Regions from separate parts of the Actinosynnema sp. NPDC023587 genome, predicted to be linked through region 3. Evidence: riboswitches for the same ligand, from Rfam matches in the RefSeq annotation. Region 3 holds a riboswitch; each other region holds the start of a gene.
The links. A riboswitch is a leader RNA that binds a small molecule or an ion and turns the genes downstream of it on or off. The one in region 3 is predicted to bind S-adenosylmethionine.
Positions count from the first base shown of each region.

Region 1: it holds a riboswitch for S-adenosylmethionine, as region 3 does, so the genes downstream of both, AB0G01_RS13385 (aminotransferase class V-fold PLP-dependent enzyme) here and thrC (threonine synthase) in region 3, are expected to answer to the same signal.
Region 2: it holds a riboswitch for S-adenosylmethionine, as region 3 does, so the genes downstream of both, AB0G01_RS00720 (ATP-binding cassette domain-containing protein) here and thrC (threonine synthase) in region 3, are expected to answer to the same signal.

Region 1 covers NZ_JBFABG010000004.1:239,548-244,854, forward strand. The annotation lists gene AB0G01_RS13375 (RluA family pseudouridine synthase) at 1-126, opposite strand, end outside; gene lspA (signal peptidase II) at 123-734, opposite strand; gene AB0G01_RS13385 (aminotransferase class V-fold PLP-dependent enzyme) at 739-2,055, opposite strand; SAM riboswitch class IV at 2,096-2,210, opposite strand; gene AB0G01_RS13390 (potassium/proton antiporter) at 2,469-3,941, opposite strand; gene AB0G01_RS13395 (DUF167 domain-containing protein) at 4,278-4,559, opposite strand; gene AB0G01_RS13400 (helix-turn-helix domain-containing protein) at 4,552-5,103, opposite strand; gene AB0G01_RS13405 (SRPBCC family protein) at 5,157-5,307, shown strand, end outside.
Region 2 covers NZ_JBFABG010000001.1:146,015-151,321, forward strand. The annotation lists gene AB0G01_RS00710 (MetQ/NlpA family ABC transporter substrate-binding protein) at 1-534, opposite strand, end outside; gene AB0G01_RS00715 (methionine ABC transporter permease) at 565-1,248, opposite strand; gene AB0G01_RS00720 (ATP-binding cassette domain-containing protein) at 1,245-2,255, opposite strand; SAM riboswitch class I at 2,456-2,549, opposite strand; gene rsmA (16S rRNA (adenine(1518)-N(6)/adenine(1519)-N(6))-dimethyltransferase RsmA) at 2,636-3,511, opposite strand; gene AB0G01_RS00730 (transglycosylase family protein) at 3,521-4,963, opposite strand; gene AB0G01_RS00735 (TatD family hydrolase) at 5,237-5,307, opposite strand, start outside.
Region 3 covers NZ_JBFABG010000003.1:319,022-324,328, reverse strand. The annotation lists gene AB0G01_RS10330 (DNA internalization-related competence protein ComEC/Rec2) at 1-715, shown strand, start outside; gene AB0G01_RS10325 (hypothetical protein) at 795-1,247, shown strand; gene thrC (threonine synthase) at 1,326-2,588, opposite strand; SAM riboswitch class I at 2,600-2,715, opposite strand; gene holA (DNA polymerase III subunit delta) at 2,813-3,793, shown strand; gene rpsT (30S ribosomal protein S20) at 3,962-4,222, opposite strand; gene AB0G01_RS10305 (TSUP family transporter) at 4,409-5,209, shown strand; gene AB0G01_RS10300 (VOC family protein) at 5,178-5,307, opposite strand, start outside.

The sequences.
Region 1 (5,307 bases), on a different contig from region 3:
CACGCCCCCGGACTCGGTGAGCCCGGCGACGACCGTGCGGGACAGGCCGAGCAGCTTGGCCAGGCCCGCGTCGACGCGCATCCCGTCCAGCCCGTCGGGGACGGGCAGCGTGCGGTAGTCGCTCATGCGTTCTTCACCGGCTTCACGTGGCGGGTTCCGTCGTAGTCGCGCTGCATCGCGGCCAGGACCACGATGATCGCGCCGCCCGCGGAGATGGCGGAGTCGGCGATGTTGAACACCGGGAAGAAGGTGCCGTGGGGCTCGATCACCGAGATGAAGTCCACGACGTGGCCGCGCAGCGGGCCCGGCGACCGGAACAGCCGGTCGACCAGGTTGCCCAGCGCGCCGCCGAGCACCAGCCCGAGACCGACCGCCCAGCCCACCGAGCGCAGCTTGCGGGCGATCCACAGGATGAACCCGACCACGACGCACGCGATCAGGGCGAGCACCACCGTCCAGCCCTCGGCCAGGCCGAAGGCCGCGCCCGCGTTGCGCAGGAACGAGAGGTGGACCAGCCCGCCGAGCAGCTCGACCGGTTCCCGACCCTCCAGCTCCGCGACCGCGATCACCTTGGTCGCGATGTCCAGCGCCAGCACCACCGGCGCGATCACCGCGAGCAGCGCCACCCGGCTCTTCGGTGGCGGCTCGGCGGTGCCGGTGTCCGGATCAGCGGGGACGTCCCGGTGCTCCGGCTCGGTGTTGGGATCGGTGCTCACCGGGCCATTGTCCAGCATCCCCTCAGCGCAGGAACGGCGGGAGCGCCCGCTCGTCGTTCTCCGGCACCCACCGGCCGTCGACGATCCGGTACGGCCACCGCGAGCCCTCGACCACGAGGGACCGCAGCGCCGCGACGAACCGGTCCACGTGCTCGGCGGTGCTGCCCAGGCCCAGCGACGCGCGCAGCGCCCGCTTGCCGTCGGTCAGCCGGTGCACGGCGATGTGCGCGCAGAACGCGCCGTCGCGCACGCCGATGCCGTGCTCGGCGGACAGCGCGGCGGCCAGGAAGCCGACGTCCTGCCCGGCCACCACGAAGCTCACCACGCCCACCCGGTCCTGGCCGGGCCCGAACAGGGACAGCTCGTGCACGCCGGGCACGGTCGCCAGGCCGGCGCGCAACCGCGCCAGGAGCTCCTGCTCGTGCGCGGTGGTCTGCTCCCAGTGCCGGCCCAGCACGTCGCAGGCCACCGCGAGGGCGTGCACGCCCACCACGTTCGGCGAGCCGGCCTCGTGCCGCTCCGGCACCGCCGACCAGGCCACGCCCAGCCGGTCCCCGTGGTCGGTGACCCGCGTGGTCGCGCCGCCGCCGACCAGGTAGGGATCGGCGGCCTGGAGCCAGTCGGCCCGGCCGACCAGCACACCGGTGCCGAACGGGGCGTAGACCTTGTGGCCGGACAGCACCGCGTAGTCCACGTCGAGCGCGCGCAGGTCCACCGGGCGGTGCGGGGCGAGCTGCGCGGCGTCCAGCGCGACGCGCGCGCCGTGCCGGCGGGCCACCGCGGCGAGCTCGGCCACCGGCCACAGCTCGCCGGTGACGTTGGACGCGCCGGTCACCACGACCAGCCGGGGGCCCTCGGGGGTGGCGCGCAGCGCGCGGTCCAGCTCCAGCACGGCCTCGGCGGGCGTCGCCGGGGTGGTCAGCCGGCGCACGTTCGGGCCGCGCCACGGCAGCAGCGCGGCGTGGTGCTCGGTGTCGAACAGCACCACGGACGTGTGCCGGGGCAGGCTGCGGGCCAGCAGGTTCAGCGAGTCGGTGGTGTTGCGGGTGAACACCACCGTGTCCTGGGGGCGCGCGCCGAGGAACCGGCGGACCGAGTCGCGGGCCTGCTCGTAGACGCGGGTGGACACCTGGGAGGCGAACCCCGCGCCCCGGTGCACGCTGGCGTACCAGGGCAGCAGCTCGTCGACGGCGTCGCGGACCTGCTCCAGGCAGGGCGCGCTGGCCGCGTGGTCGAGGTTGGCGTACTCCACCCGCTCACCGGTCACCAGCGGCACGCGCAACGCGGCACCGACGACGCGGGGCAGGGCGGCGATGGCTCCGGGAACTGCGACGGTCATGACAACCTCCGACGGGTCCGGCGGACTCCGTGGCATGGGAGGCCCGCGCTTGCCCGACGCCCTGCGCGCCAGGCCAGGTCCTCATCGGGGGCACCCCACCGCGGTAGGAGGGTTGCCGGCCAGCTAGCCCGAGCTTCGCGCTGGCACTCATGACCTCGTGACCGAAGTTAGCCCACGACCCGGCGTCGAGTCGAGGCCGGTTCACATCATGGGAGGTCGTCCAACACGACCGCCCGCCGTGCGGGAACGACCAGGACCGACCGGCCTCCCGCAGGTCACCGCGACGATCACGGCAACGGTCGCCGGGGCGGGCCGGACCCCCTGACCGCGATCGGGATCACACCGCGGACCACCCGCCCGCCGGCCGCGCCGCCCGGGGTGGCCGGGGGACGGCCACCCCGGGCGGCGCGGGGTCACGGCAGGCCCGAATCGCCCTTCCAGCGGGCGAAGCGGCCGGCGCGGTCGACGGCGCGGATGCGGCGCTCGGTCGCGGTGCGGGCGGCGTCCGTGCAGACCACGAGCATCTGGTCGTGCACCTGGAGGCGGGTCGTGGACTGCGGGGTGAACCCGTCGTCGCCGCGCACCACCAGGCTCACCGTCGCGCCCGGCGGGAGCCGGAGCTCGCTGAGGTAGACGCCGTGCAGCTTGGAGCCGGTCTGGATGCGCACCTGGAGCAGCTCCGCGCCCAGCTCGTCCAGCACCGACGAGTCGACCTGCACCTCCTCGGCCTCGCCGGACTTCACCAGGCCGAGCCACTTGGCCATCCACGGCAGCGAGGAGCCCTGCACCAGGGTCAGCAGGATGACCAGCACGAACACCACGTCGACGAGCTGCTGCGCGCCCTCGAACCCCTGGATCAGCGGGATCAGGGCGAACACGATCGGGACCGCGCCGCGCAGCCCGGACCACGAGATGAACACCTGTTCGCGCCAGGGCACCTTGAACGGCAGCGCCGCGCACAGCACCGACACCGGCCGGGCCAGCAGGACCAGCACCCCGCCCGCGACCAGCGCGGGGATCAGGGATTCGAGCAGCCGGCCGGGTGAGGCGTACAGGCCCAGCAGCACGAACAGCCCGATCTGGGCGAGCCAGCCCAGGCCCTCGGCGAACGACAGCGTGTCGGCCCGGTGCGGCAGGCGGGCGTTGCCCAGCACGAGCGCCGCCGTGTAGACCGCGAGGAACCCGGACGCGTGGGCCAGGTCGCCGACGGTGTAGGCGAGCAGGCACACGGCGACCGTGGCCAGCGGGTAGAGACCGGTCGACGGGAGTGCGGCACGCCGAAGCGCGAACCCGCCCAGCCAGCCCATCGCCACGCCGATCGCGCCGCCCGCGAGGAGCTCGTAGGCCATCAGGGCGGGCGCGGCCCAGGTCACCGGGTCGGGCGAGGCGAGCAGCACCACGGCGATGTAGACCGGGGCGTCGTTGAGCCCGGACTCCAGTTCCAGCGCACCGATCAGCCGTTTGCCGACCCCCACGCCGCGCAGCACGCTGAACACCGCCGCCGCGTCCGTGGAGGACAGCACCGCACCCCACAGCAGGGCGGTGCGCCAGTCCAGGCCCAGCAGGTAGTGCAGGCCGACGCCGGTCAAGCCGACGCTGACCGCGACGGACACTGTGGACAGTGCGATGCCCAGCCCCAGCGCGGGTTTCACCGCCGTCCAGCGGGTCGTCAACCCGCCCTCGGTGAGGATCAGCACCAGCGCCACGGTGCCCAGCGAGCGCGTCAGGTCGGCGTCCTCGAACTGGATTCCCAGCACGGCCTCGCCGAGCAGCACACCGATGCCCAGGTACAGCAGGAGCGAGGGCAGACCGAGCTTGATCGACACCCGCACCGCGATGACGGAGATCAGCAAAACCGCGGCACCGACGCCGAGGAAGGCCGTCACACCACCCACTCGACCTCCAGTTGTTCACCCGGTGGTGGTCATTCTCCCCTGCTGACGCCGATTTGGACTAATCCGGCAATCACCACACCGCCACCACTCCGGACGGGACCCCGCCCGGCACGCCGGTGCGCGGGGCCGGAGCACCGGGGAAGATGATCCGATCGGGCGCGGTGCCCCGTCAACGGGACGAGACCGGGTCCACGGTGGACGAGACCCCGCGCCCCCGGCGGGAGATCCGTGAATCCACCGTCCACAGCGGACGTCCTGTCCACCGGAACGACCTGTGCGGGCGGCCGTTCGGACCACGGGACGCGCGCCCACCCGCGCGAGGCCGCGTCACCCGCCGAGGAGCCGCTCCAAGCGCTCGCGGGCGTCGACCGGGGCGGGGTCGAGTTCGACGAGCTTGTCCCGGCCGCGCTCCCCGCGCACGATCCGCACGTCCTGCCGCCGCACGCCGAACGCCTCGGCCAGCGCACGGCGCACGGCGTCGTTCGCCTTGCCCTCCACGGCGGGCGCGGCGACGGCGACCACCAGGTTCGCGCCGTCCCACCGGCCGCCCACAACGTCGCGCCTCGCGCCCGGCTTGACCCGGACGCCCAGCCGGAACGGGTCAGGCACGGGCGGTCACCGCCGCCAGCGTGTGCTCCAGCAGCGCTCGGCGGGCCCGCACGACGTGCGGCGCGGCGGTCATCAACTGCGCCTGGCCGAGGTAGACCGAGTAGGCGAGGACGGCCCGGTGGCGCGCGTCGTCGGCCGGGAACCCGATGGCCTCGAACAGCTCGACCAGGTAGTCGACCCGCCGGTCGGTGACCCGGAGCAGCACGGGCGCGACCGCCGGGTCGTCCTTGGCCGCGAGCAGGGCCAGTTCGACCGCGCTGGACCGGGCGTCCTCCAGCACGAACCCGAACAGCCGGCGCAGCCGGTCGCGCGGGGCGGCCTCGGCCTCCACGAGGTCGATCACCGCCTCGGTGTGCTCCCGCTCCCACCGTTCGAGGGTGGCCCTGAGCAGGGCTTCGCGGTTCGGGAAGTGCCAGTAGGCGCTGCCCTTCGTCGCGCCGAGCCTGGCCGCGAGCGGTTCCACGGCCACGGCCGCCACCCCGCCCTCGGCCAGCGCGGCCAGCGCCACCGCGGTCCAGTCGTCTTTGGTCCGGCGTGCCCTCACAAATCCGTACGCTACCGTATGGTGAGGTCCATACGGGACCGTATGGAGGATTCATGATCAAGAACGTGCACCAGCGCGGCCTGCCCGGCGACGGGTGGGTGGACCGCGTGGTGGAGCTGTGGCCACGGCGGTGGCCGCCCCTCGTCCTGGACCGGCCGCTGGGCGTCGGCGCGGACGGCGGGCACGGGTTCGTGCGCTACCGGT
Region 2 (5,307 bases), on a different contig from region 3:
GAACTCCAGGTTCTTCGGGTTCTCCGCGATGTCCCGGATGGACGCGGTCCGCTCCGCGCCCGCCTTGATCTTGATCAGCCCGTTGTCCTGGAGCAGGCGCAGCCCGCGCGCCTCGTTCGTCGCGTCGTTGGCCACCGCGACCTTCGCGCCGGACGGCAGGTCGGCGAGCTTCTGGTGCTTCTTGGAGTACACGCCGAGCGGTTCGACGTGCACCGGCCCGATCCACTCCAGCTTCGCGCCGCTCTCCGCCTTGAACGTGTCCAGGTAGGGGACGGTCTGGAAGTAGTTGGCGTCCAGCGACCCGTCCACCAGCGCGGTGTTGGGCTGGACGTAGTCGGTGAACTCGACGACCTCGATCTTGAGGCCCTTGTCCTCGGCCAGGTTGTCGGCCACGTACTTGAGCACCTGGGCGTGCGGGACGGGGCTGACGCCGACCTTCAGGGCCGCTTCGGGGTCGGAAGCGGCACCGGTCTGGCCGCTTCCGCAGCCCACCGCGGTCAGCAGCACGGCGACGAGGGCAGCACGAATACGCATGTCATTCCTTACTGCGGAGATGGAGAACTTTCAGACGGAGGCGTGCCGGCGGCGGTCGACGCCCCGGGCCACGCGGTTGCCGGTGAACTGGATCAGGGTCGCCACGACGGCGAGCACCACGACCGTGGCCCACAGGTAGCGGTCGTTGAACCGCTGGTAGCCCTCGCGCACGGCCAGGTCGCCGAGACCACCGCCGCCGACCACGCCGGCCATGGCGGAGTAGCCGAGCAGGGCGATGGCGGTCACGGCGATCGCGTTGACCAGCGCGGGCAGCGACTCGCGCAGCAGCACGCTGCGCACGATCCGGAGGGTGGAGGCACCGGTGGTCACCGCCGCCTCGATCACCGCCACGTGCACTTCCGACAGGACGTTCTGGACCAGCCGCCCGACGAACGGGATCGCGCCGATCGCCAGCGGCACGATGGCCGCCGTCGGCCCGATCGTGCCGCCGAGGATCAGCCGGGTGAACGACATCAGCAGGATCAGCAGGACCAGGAAGGGCATGGACCGACCGAGGTCGACCACGAAGCCGAGCAGCTTGTGCGCCACGGGCCTGGGCCGCAGCCCACCGGGGGCGGTGAGCTGCAACCAGACGCCGAGCGGAATGCCGAGCGCTACCGCGATCAGGGTGGAGACGCCCACCATGTAGACGGTCTGGCCGGTCGCGACCAGGACGTCGTCGAACACGGTGGACCAGGGTGTCGCAGACCTCACGCAGCTACTCCCTGGGGCCCCGCCAGTGTCCGGCGCACCGCGCCACCCGCTTCCGAGATCCACTCCAGCGCCGAGTCCGCGCGCTCGCCGTTGAGACCGACGCGGAACCGCGCCACCGGGGTCTCGCCGAGCCGCGTCAGACCGCCGCCGAGCAGGTTCAGGTCCACCCCGAACCGGCTGGTGGCCTCGGGCAGCAGCGCGCCGACCGCGGCGAACCCGACCAGCACGACGTCCGCGACGCGGTCGTACGCGCCCTCGGCCGCCGGGTTCTGGTCCACGGCGGGCAGCAGCGAGGCGGCCGTGCGCGAGGACGCGTCCGCGACCAGGCTGAGCACCTTGCCGTGCTCGACCACGCGGCCGTCCTCCAGCACCGCGACGTCGTCGCAGATCCTGCGGACGACGCCCATGTCGTGGGTGACCACGAGCACCGTGACACCGAGCTCGGCCCGCGCGCGGTCCAGCACGGTCAGCACCGAGCCGGTGGTGTCGGGGTCGAGCGCGGAGGTCGGCTCGTCGGCCAGCAGCACCGACGGGCCGGCCGCGAGGGCCCGCGCCACGGCGATCCGCTGGCGCTGGCCGCCGGAGAGCTGGTCCGGGTAGGACCCGGCCTTGTCGGTCAGGCCGACCAGGTCGAGCAGTTCGGCGACGCGGGTGCGCCGCTGCGGGCCGGGGATGCCGGCCGACTCCAGCGGGAGCGCCACGTTGCCCGCGGCGGTCCGCTGGCGGAGCAGCGAATCCCCTTGCGGCACAACGCCGATCTGCCGGCGGGCGGCGCGCAGCGCCGGGCCGCCGAGGGACACCAGGTCGGTGCCGTCGACGCGGATCGCACCGCTGTCGGGGCGCTCCAGCAGCGCCACGCACCGCGCCAGCGTGGACTTGCCCGCCCCGCTGGGGCCGACGACGCCCAGCACGGTGCCGGCGGCCACGTCCAGGTTCACGCCGTCCAGCGCGCGAACCTGACCGGTACTCCCGGGAAAGGTCTTGGTGAGGTTTTCGACAGTGATCACGGTTTCGCTCCACGACTGCACGCGGCAGCGCACGCTCGTGGCGTGCACGTCCGAAGGCCGGCTCAAGAAGGGTGTCCCGGAAAAGGGGACGACGAGGACTCGACAAGCGCCTACGCGCAGTTAGCTTCGACAGCCCGAAACCGTGCGGCGGCCGTGGTCGACGACTCGCCGGCGTGTGAGCAGCATCCTGGGCACGTGATCCTCCATCGCTCCTGGCGGAAGCACCTGCCTCCGCCGGGGAGGTGGTTGCTGCGGCGTCGTAGAGCCAGGTCTCTCGGCCGCTCGGGATGGCAGCACGAGTACACCCGACGCGGAGGCTTCAACGCAAGCCCGCATGAGGATCGTTCGTCAAATCACACTGATGGCCGAAAGATCATCGGCTATTCCGGTGAGGAAGCCTCGGCTATCCGGACGAAGTCGCCGACGCCCAATTGCTCCCCCCGGACGCCCGGATCGACCCCGGCCAGCGTCAACAGCCGCTCGGCCTCGGCGGCCGACCCGGCCCACCCGGAGAGGGCACCGCGGAGCATCTTGCGGCGCTGCGCGAAAGCCGCGTCCACCAACGAGAACAGCGCCTTGCGGTCCACAGTGGACAGCGGCTCGTGGCGGGTGAAGGCGACCAGCGCGGAGTCCACGTTGGGCACCGGCCAGAACACCGAGCGCGGCACCGGTCCGGCCCGGCGGGCGTCCGCGTACCAGGCGAGCTTCACGCTCGGCACCCCGTAGACCTTGCTGCCCGGTCCGGCCGCCATCCGGTCGGCCACCTCGGCCTGCACCATCACCAGCCCGGTCCGCAGCGACGGCAGCTCGGCCAGCAGGTGCAGCACGACCGGCACGGCCACGTTGTACGGGAGGTTGGCCACCAGCGCGGTCGGCGGCACCGGGAACCGGTCGGCGGTGACCCGCATCGCGTCGGCCTCGACGACCGTCAGCCGGTCCTTCAGACCGGGCGCGCGCTCGGCCACCGTCACCGGCAGCCGCCTCGCCAGCACCGGGTCGATCTCGACCGCGACCACCGAAGCGCACGCGGGCAGCAGCGCCAGGGTCAGCGACCCCAGCCCCGGCCCGACCTCCAGCACCACGTCCTCGGGACCGAGTCCCGCCGCCGCCACGACCTTGCGGACCGTGTTCGGGTCGTGCACGAAGTTCTGGCCGAGCTTCTTGGTGGGGCGGATGTCCAGCTCGGCGGCGAGCCGGCGGACGTCAGCGGGGCCGAGGAGCGCACTCCCCGGCCCCGCTGGTGCAGGTTCGGTCACCCGCAAAACTTACGACAGCCCCAGCTTCTGCTGGCAGTGGGGCCACGCCGAGTACCCGCCGCGCGCGTCGCGGAGCTTGCTCGCCACGGCGATCTGCTGCTCGCGGCTGGCCTGGTGCGGGTACGCGGCGTACTGGCTACCGCCGTACGCGTCCCACGTGCCCTTGTTGAACTGGAGGCCGCCGTAGTAGCCGTTGCCGGTGTTGATGGCCCAGTTGCCGGTCGCCTCGCAGTTGGCCAGCCGGTCCCACACCTCGCCGTCGGGCGGGAGCTTCGTGCCGACCTTGACCTTCTTGGCCTTCGGCTCCTTGGTGACCTTCGTGCCCAGCTTCTCGCGGCCGGTTTCCTTGCCGTTCTTGATGGTCACCCGGTAGGTGACGATCTGCTCGCCGGGCTCGCCCGCCTCGACGGTCTCCTTGGAGCCCCGCATCATCGTGGCGTCCTTGACCTCCTCGACGGTCGGCTCGATGGCCTCCGTCGCGTTGATCACGGACACGCCGGTGCGGCTGATGTGGACCTCGGCACCGTTGGTGATGCGCAGGTCCCCGGCGGATTCGAGCTTGTCCTCCGGGCCGAGCGAGATGTTCTCGGCCTTCATCATCTCGTCGACGGTCAGCGCGGTCGTGCGCACCTGCCTGGGCTCGGTGCCGCCGTCGTAGACCGTGACGGTCTTGAGGCTCTTCACCTCCAGCGCCAGGCCGCCGAGCGGGACGGCCATGCCGCGGTCGTGGGAGACCCACGCGCCCTCGTCCTCGACCTTGAGCTGGTCGAGCGCCTCGTCCACGGTGACCGAGCGGACCCAGCCCTCGCGCTGCTCGCCGTCGACGGTCATCTTGACCAGCCGGCCGCGGTCCAGCGAGATCTTGCCGCCGTCGCCGACCTTCGCCTGGGGGGACGGGCTGAGCGCGTCGTGCTCGCCGACCACGATGCCCTCGTCGGCGAGGATCTCGCCCACGGTGGACTCGTAGGTGCGCACGGTGGTGGCTTCGCCGTCCACGTCGACCGTGACGGACTTGTCCATGGCGATGGCGGTCGCGCCACCGCCGGAGATGGTCACCAGCACGGTGGCGACGGCGGCCTTGAGGAAGCGGCGCTTCCACTTCCCGGCGGCTTCGACCAGGGCGGCGGGCGGGGCGCTCGGCTGCTCGGCAGCCAGGGCTCCGGCGACCCGGTCCTGGGAGACCTCGTCCGGGATGATGATCGGCGGGAGGAGCGTGGTCTCGGCGTTGATGAGCTTGATCAGCTCGTCGACGTCGACGTCGGCACTGGCCAGCAGGTCGTCCGCGTCAGGTCCGAGGACCTCCCGGACGTCCTCCGGCGTGATGCTGAACACCGCGGTGTCCCAGTCGGACCACCCGGGCTCGGGTCTGTCCAGGACGTCCACGGTGGCGGACGGCGGCTGGTCGACCTGCACGGGAGTAAACCAGTCGGTGTCCTCGTTGAACGAGTTCACGGGGTTCCATACCTCCTGAAGGCGCGAAGGGTTCGCGCACACGTTCGGTGTCGGTGGTCAGCAGGTGATCTCCGGCAACTCCTGTGTGTGTCCGTCTTCTCGCTTCTGGTGCGTAAACCCGCCCCGACCGCGGGTCGCGCCCCCGGGACTTGACGGGGGGCACGGTCACGGGACCGTAACGGGTACTCGGGGGTTGTGCAAACACTCCCGCGACCCCTGTGAGGTCGATCACCCCATCAGAGGAGCAAGTCTGTCCGCCATTCGTCGTAAGGCCTATTGCGACTGCACCAGGTCACCAAGACCGAAGACTCGTTCGGCGTTTCGGGTGACAGTTGACGCCAGCT
Region 3 (5,307 bases):
CCGGGCGGTACTGGTCGACACCGGGCCGGACCCGGGTCCGGTGCTGGCCTGCCTGTCCAGGTTGGGAGTACGGCGGGTGCCGCTGGTGGTGCTGAGCCACCTGCACGCCGACCACATCGGCGGGCTGGCGGGGGTCTTGGCGGAACGGGGTGTCGGTGCGGTGGCCGTGGGGCCGTCGCGACAACCGGAGTGGGCGTGGAAGGAGGTGACGGCACTGGCGCGGAGCGCCGGGGTCGAGGTGGTCGAGCTCGGGCTCGGGCAGCGGTTGAGCTGGCCGGGATTGGAACTGGAGGTGCTGGGGCCGCGCGTGGTTGCGCGCGGGGACGAGAACACGGCGGTCAACGACGCCTCGGTGGTGGTGCGGGCGACCACGGCCGCCGGGCGGGTGTTGCTGACCGGCGACGTCGAGTTGGCCGGGCAGGCGGCGCTGCTCGGTGGGCACGTCGATCTGCGGGCCGACGTGCTGAAGGTGCCGCACCACGGGTCGCGGTACTCGTCGCCGGAGTTCCTGGCGGCGGTGCGGCCTCGGGTCGCGCTGGTCAGCGTCGGGGCCGACAACCGCTACGGCCACCCCAGTGGGGTGCTGGTCGACGCCTTGGAGCGCGAGGGGGCGTTGCTCTCGCGCTCGGACCGGGATGGCGACACCGCCGTCCTGCCGGGGCCGGAGGGACCTCGGGTCGTCCGGCGCGGCGAACCGCTGACCAACGGCCGCTGACAAACAGCCGCTGACCAACGGCGGCTGATGAACGAACCTGCCCGGTCGAGCGACCGGGCCGAACGAGAGGAGCACGATCATGAATGACCGGAACACCTGGGTCCGGCTGCACACCGGTTGGTCGCCACGGGAACTGGGATGGGCGTTGTGGCAGCCCGGCTATGCCGCCCACCCGTGGCCGAACTCGGAATTGCGGCCGTCGTTCGAGTTCTACCTCTGCGAGGACCTGTCGATCGGCGGCCGGGGGATCGTGGCGCGGGCGACCGTCACGAAAACCGTGGGCACCGTGTCCGTCGCCTCACCGCAGGATGCCTACCAGGAGATCGCCGACGCGTTGTTCGACGACGACCTGGCGATCGCGCCCGAGGACTGGCGGGCCAACCGGTACAACGGGCACAAGGCGGCGTCGCCGTGGCCGCAGCAGCTCACCGCGTGGCGGGCCGAGACCGAGGAGGTCGGGCCGTTCCTGCTGCCCGAGCTCTCGTCGTTCCCGCGCACCGGGTGGCTGCGGGTGCCGGACATCGTGTTGTGACCCGGGGGTCGGCGCGATCGGCCCGCGCGCCAGGTGTCCTCGACGGACGGTCGTGGCGCGCGAGCCGGCCGGGCGTGGTCAGTTCTTCAGCGCGTTCAGCACGGCCTCGGCCGAGGGCGGCACGTTGGCGCGGGGACCGACGCGGTTGCCGAGGGCGTCGAGGGTCTTCAGGCCGTCGCCGGTGATCAGCAGCACGGTCTCGGCGTCCGGGTCGAGCTGACCGGTCTCGATGAGCTTCTTCGCCGTGGCGACGGTCACGCCGCCGGCCGTCTCGGCGAAGATGCCCTCGGTGCGGGCCAGCAGGCGGATGCCCTCGACCACCTCGTCGTCGGTGACGTCATCGATCGCGCCGTTGGTGCGGCGGACCGCGTCCAGCACGTACGGGCCGTCCGCCGGAGCGCCGATCGCCAGCGAGCGGGCGATGGTGTCCGGGCGGACCGGGGTCACCACGTCCTGGCCGGACTTGAACGCCGCCGCGACGGGGGAGCAGCCGGTGGCCTGGGCTCCGAACACCCGGTACGGGGTGGGCTCGACCAGACCGAGCTCGCCGAACTCGCGGAAGGCCTTGTCGACCTTGGTCAACTGCGAGCCGGAGGCGATGGGCACCACGATCTGGTCGGGCAGCCGCCACCCCAGTTGCTCGGCCACCTCGTAGCCCAGGGTCTTCGAGCCCTCGGCGTAGTAGGGGCGGACGTTGACGTTGACGAAGGCCCAGTCCTCGTGCTCGGCGGCCAGTTCCTGCGCGAGGCGGTTCACGTCGTCGTAGTTGCCGTCGACGGTGATCAGGTCGCCGCCGTAGACGGCGGTCATGAGGATCTTGGCCTGCTCCAGGGAGGAGGGCACCAGCACGACCGACTGCCAGCCGGCGCGGGCGGCGGCGGCGGCGACGGCGTTGGCCAGGTTGCCGGTGGAGGGACAGGCCAGGACCTTGAAGCCCAGCTCGCGGGCGGCGGCGAGGGCAACACCGACGACGCGGTCCTTGAACGAGTGGGTGGGGTTGCCGGTGTCGTCCTTCACCCACACCTTGCGCACGCCCAGGGCCTTGGCGAGGCGGTCGGCCTCGACCAGGCGGGTCGCGCCGGGGTTGGTGTTGGGGTGCGACTCGACGTTCGAGGGCACCGGGAGCAGGCCGCGGTAGCGCCAGATCGACCGGGGGCCCGCCTCGATGTCCTCGCGGCGGACGCGGCCGAAGTCGTAGGCGACTTCCAGCGGCCCGAAACACTCAAGACAGGCGTACTCGGGCGCGAGCGGGGTCTCGTGACCGCATTCGCGGCACGACAGGGCACGAGCCGGACCGAGGTCGAAGGAGGTGGTGGCCGGAGGCACACTGACAGCAGTCATCGCGAGGTATCTCCTCATCTTTCCCGCGTCGCGGGTCGGAATTGGCACCGTGGTCGTCGCAGCGGACGCTGCGCGACGGGTTGCCGGGGCTTCTTCGGGCCGATCCCTCTGCCCCTCTGGATGAGCGGTATTCAGTTGTGCCCCCAACCTACGGCACGATCCCGACCCGCAGCCAGATCCGTCCACCAACCGGGCGCGATCCGGGGCGTGGGAGGATCGCCCCCGTGAGCGCTCCCGCAGTCACCCCGGGCCCCGTGCACCTGGTCGTCGGTGAGGAAGAGTTGCTGGTCGAGCGGGCAGTGCGCGGTGCGCTGGTGCTGGCTCGCCAAGGCGATCCGCAGGCCGACCTGACCAGGGTCAAAGTGACTGATCTCACCCCTCCTGAGCTGGCCGAACTGGTCAGTCCGTCGCTGTTCGCGGAGGGGCGGGTCATCGCTCTGGAGTCCGCGCAGGAGGCGGGCAAGGAGATCGCCGAGGCGGTCATCGCCTACGCCAAGTCGCCGGCGGACGGGGTGGTCCTGGTCGTCGTGCACACCGGTGGCGGGCGCAGCAAGGTGGCCAAGGAGCTGCCCGCCGCGCTGCGCAAGGCCGGGGCGGTGGTGACCGAGTGCCCGAAGATCACCAAGGCGGCGGAGCGCGAGGCGTTCGTGCGCAACGAGATCCGTGCGGCGGGCGGCAAGTCCGACCCGGAGGCGGTCGGGGCGCTGATCGAGTCGGTGGGGTCGGACCTGCGGGAGCTGGCCGCGGCGGCGTCGCAGCTCGTGTCGGACACGGGCGGCAAGATCGACGCCGACGCCGTCCACCGCTACCACCGGGGGCGGGCCGAGGTGACCGGGTTCGCGGTGGCCGAGAAGGCCGTCGCGGGCGATCGGGGCGGGGCGTTGGAGGCCTTGCGCTGGGCGCTCCAGACCGGGGTGCCGCACGTGCTGGTCGCGGACGCGTTGGCCGACGCGGTGCGGACCATCGCGCGGGTGTCCGCAGCCGGGCGCGGCGACCCGTTCAAGCTGGCCGGTGAGCTGGGCATGCCGCCCTGGAAGGTGAAGAAGGCGCAGGGGCAGGCGCGGGGCTGGGACGGCGACGGGCTCGCGGTCGCCATGTCGGTGGTCGCGGACCTCAACGCCGACGTGAAGGGCGTGGCCGCCGACTCGGGGTACGCGCTGGAGCGGGCTGTGCTGAAGATCGTCGCGGTCTACCGGCGGCGTTGAGCGGCCGACGTGGCGGGCGTTCGGCCGGTGCCCAGTGCCCAGTGTCCGGTGCCCGTGCGGCGGGAGTGGCGGCAAGTGGCGGGAGTGGCGGGAGTGGCGGCAAAGCGAAGCGCCGCGCCCTCCGGGGGAGGGCGCGGCGCTTCGGGAGCCTGCGTCAGATCCGGGAGATCAGATCTGGTTGGCGCGCCGGGCCAGGGCCGACTTCTTGTTGGCGGCCTGGTTGGCGTGGATCACGCCCTTGGTGACGGCCTTGTCGAGCTTGCGCGAGGCTTCGCGGGCCAGGGTGGTGGCCTTTTCCTTGTCGCCCGCCTCGGCGGCCTCACGGAACTTGCGGATCGCGGTCTTCAGCGACGACTTGACGGCCTTGTTGCGCAGGCGCGCCTTCTCGTTCGTCTGGATCCGCTTGAGCTGGGACTTGATGTTAGCCACGCGAAAGCCACCGTTTCCTGGTCTCTGGGTCGTATCGCGCTGTGATCGGCCCCACCCGAGGTGGGCTTCCTCCATTGCGGAATGCCGCGCGATAGCGCTGTAGAGGCTATCAGGCGGCTCGCCGTGGTCGGCACCAGTCCTCGGGCGGGTAAAACAGTACATCCGTCCGGTTAAGCTGATCGGGTGATGACCGCTCTTGACTGGCCCGGGTTCGGGCAGGTGTCGCTCGCCGGTCTCCTCTTCCTCTGCGCGGCCGCCGCCCTCGCCGGTGCGGTCGACGCGGTGGTGGGTGGGGGAGGTCTGATCCAACTGCCCGCGCTGTTGCTGGTCGGGCCCGGTGGGCAGCCGCTCTACGCGTTGGCCACGAACAAGGTCGCCGCGGTGGTCGGCACGGCTTCCGCGGTCGGGACGTACGCGCGGCAGACGTCGATCGACTGGGCGTCCGCGATCCCGATGGCGGTCGCGGCGTTCGCCGGTGCCACGGGCGGTGCGGCGTTCGCGGGGGCGTTGGAGCCCGGTGTGCTCAACGGCGTGGTGTTGGTCGCGCTGGTGGGGGTCGGGCTCTACACGTGGCGCAAGCCGGACCTCGGGGTGGCCGAGACGCCCCGGTTCGGGCGGGCCGCCCGGATCGCCGTGATGGCGACCGGTGGCGCGGTGGTCGGGTTCTACGACGGGCTGGCCGGTCCGGGTACCGGTGCCTTCCTGGTGTTCCTGCTGGTGGGCCTGGTGGGGTTCGCGTTCCTGCGGGCGTCGGCCACCGCCAAGATCGTCAACGTCGCGACGAACCTGGGCGCGCTGCTCTACTTCATCCCCACCGGCAAGGTGCTGTGGGGCCTCGGGCTGGTGCTGGCCGTGTGCAACCTCGGCGGCGCGGTGTTCGGGGCGCGGCTGGCGGTGCGGCGGGGGTCCGCGTTCGTCCGCCGGGTGTTCCTGACCGTGGTCGTGGCGCTCGTGGTCAGCCTGGGGTGGAAGGCGGCGGTTGGATGATCTTGAACGTCGCGCCCATCGGGTCGCCCAGGGTGGCGAACCGCCCGGCCGGCGAGTCGGCGACCGCACCGACCGGGATGCCGCCCAGCTCGCGCGCC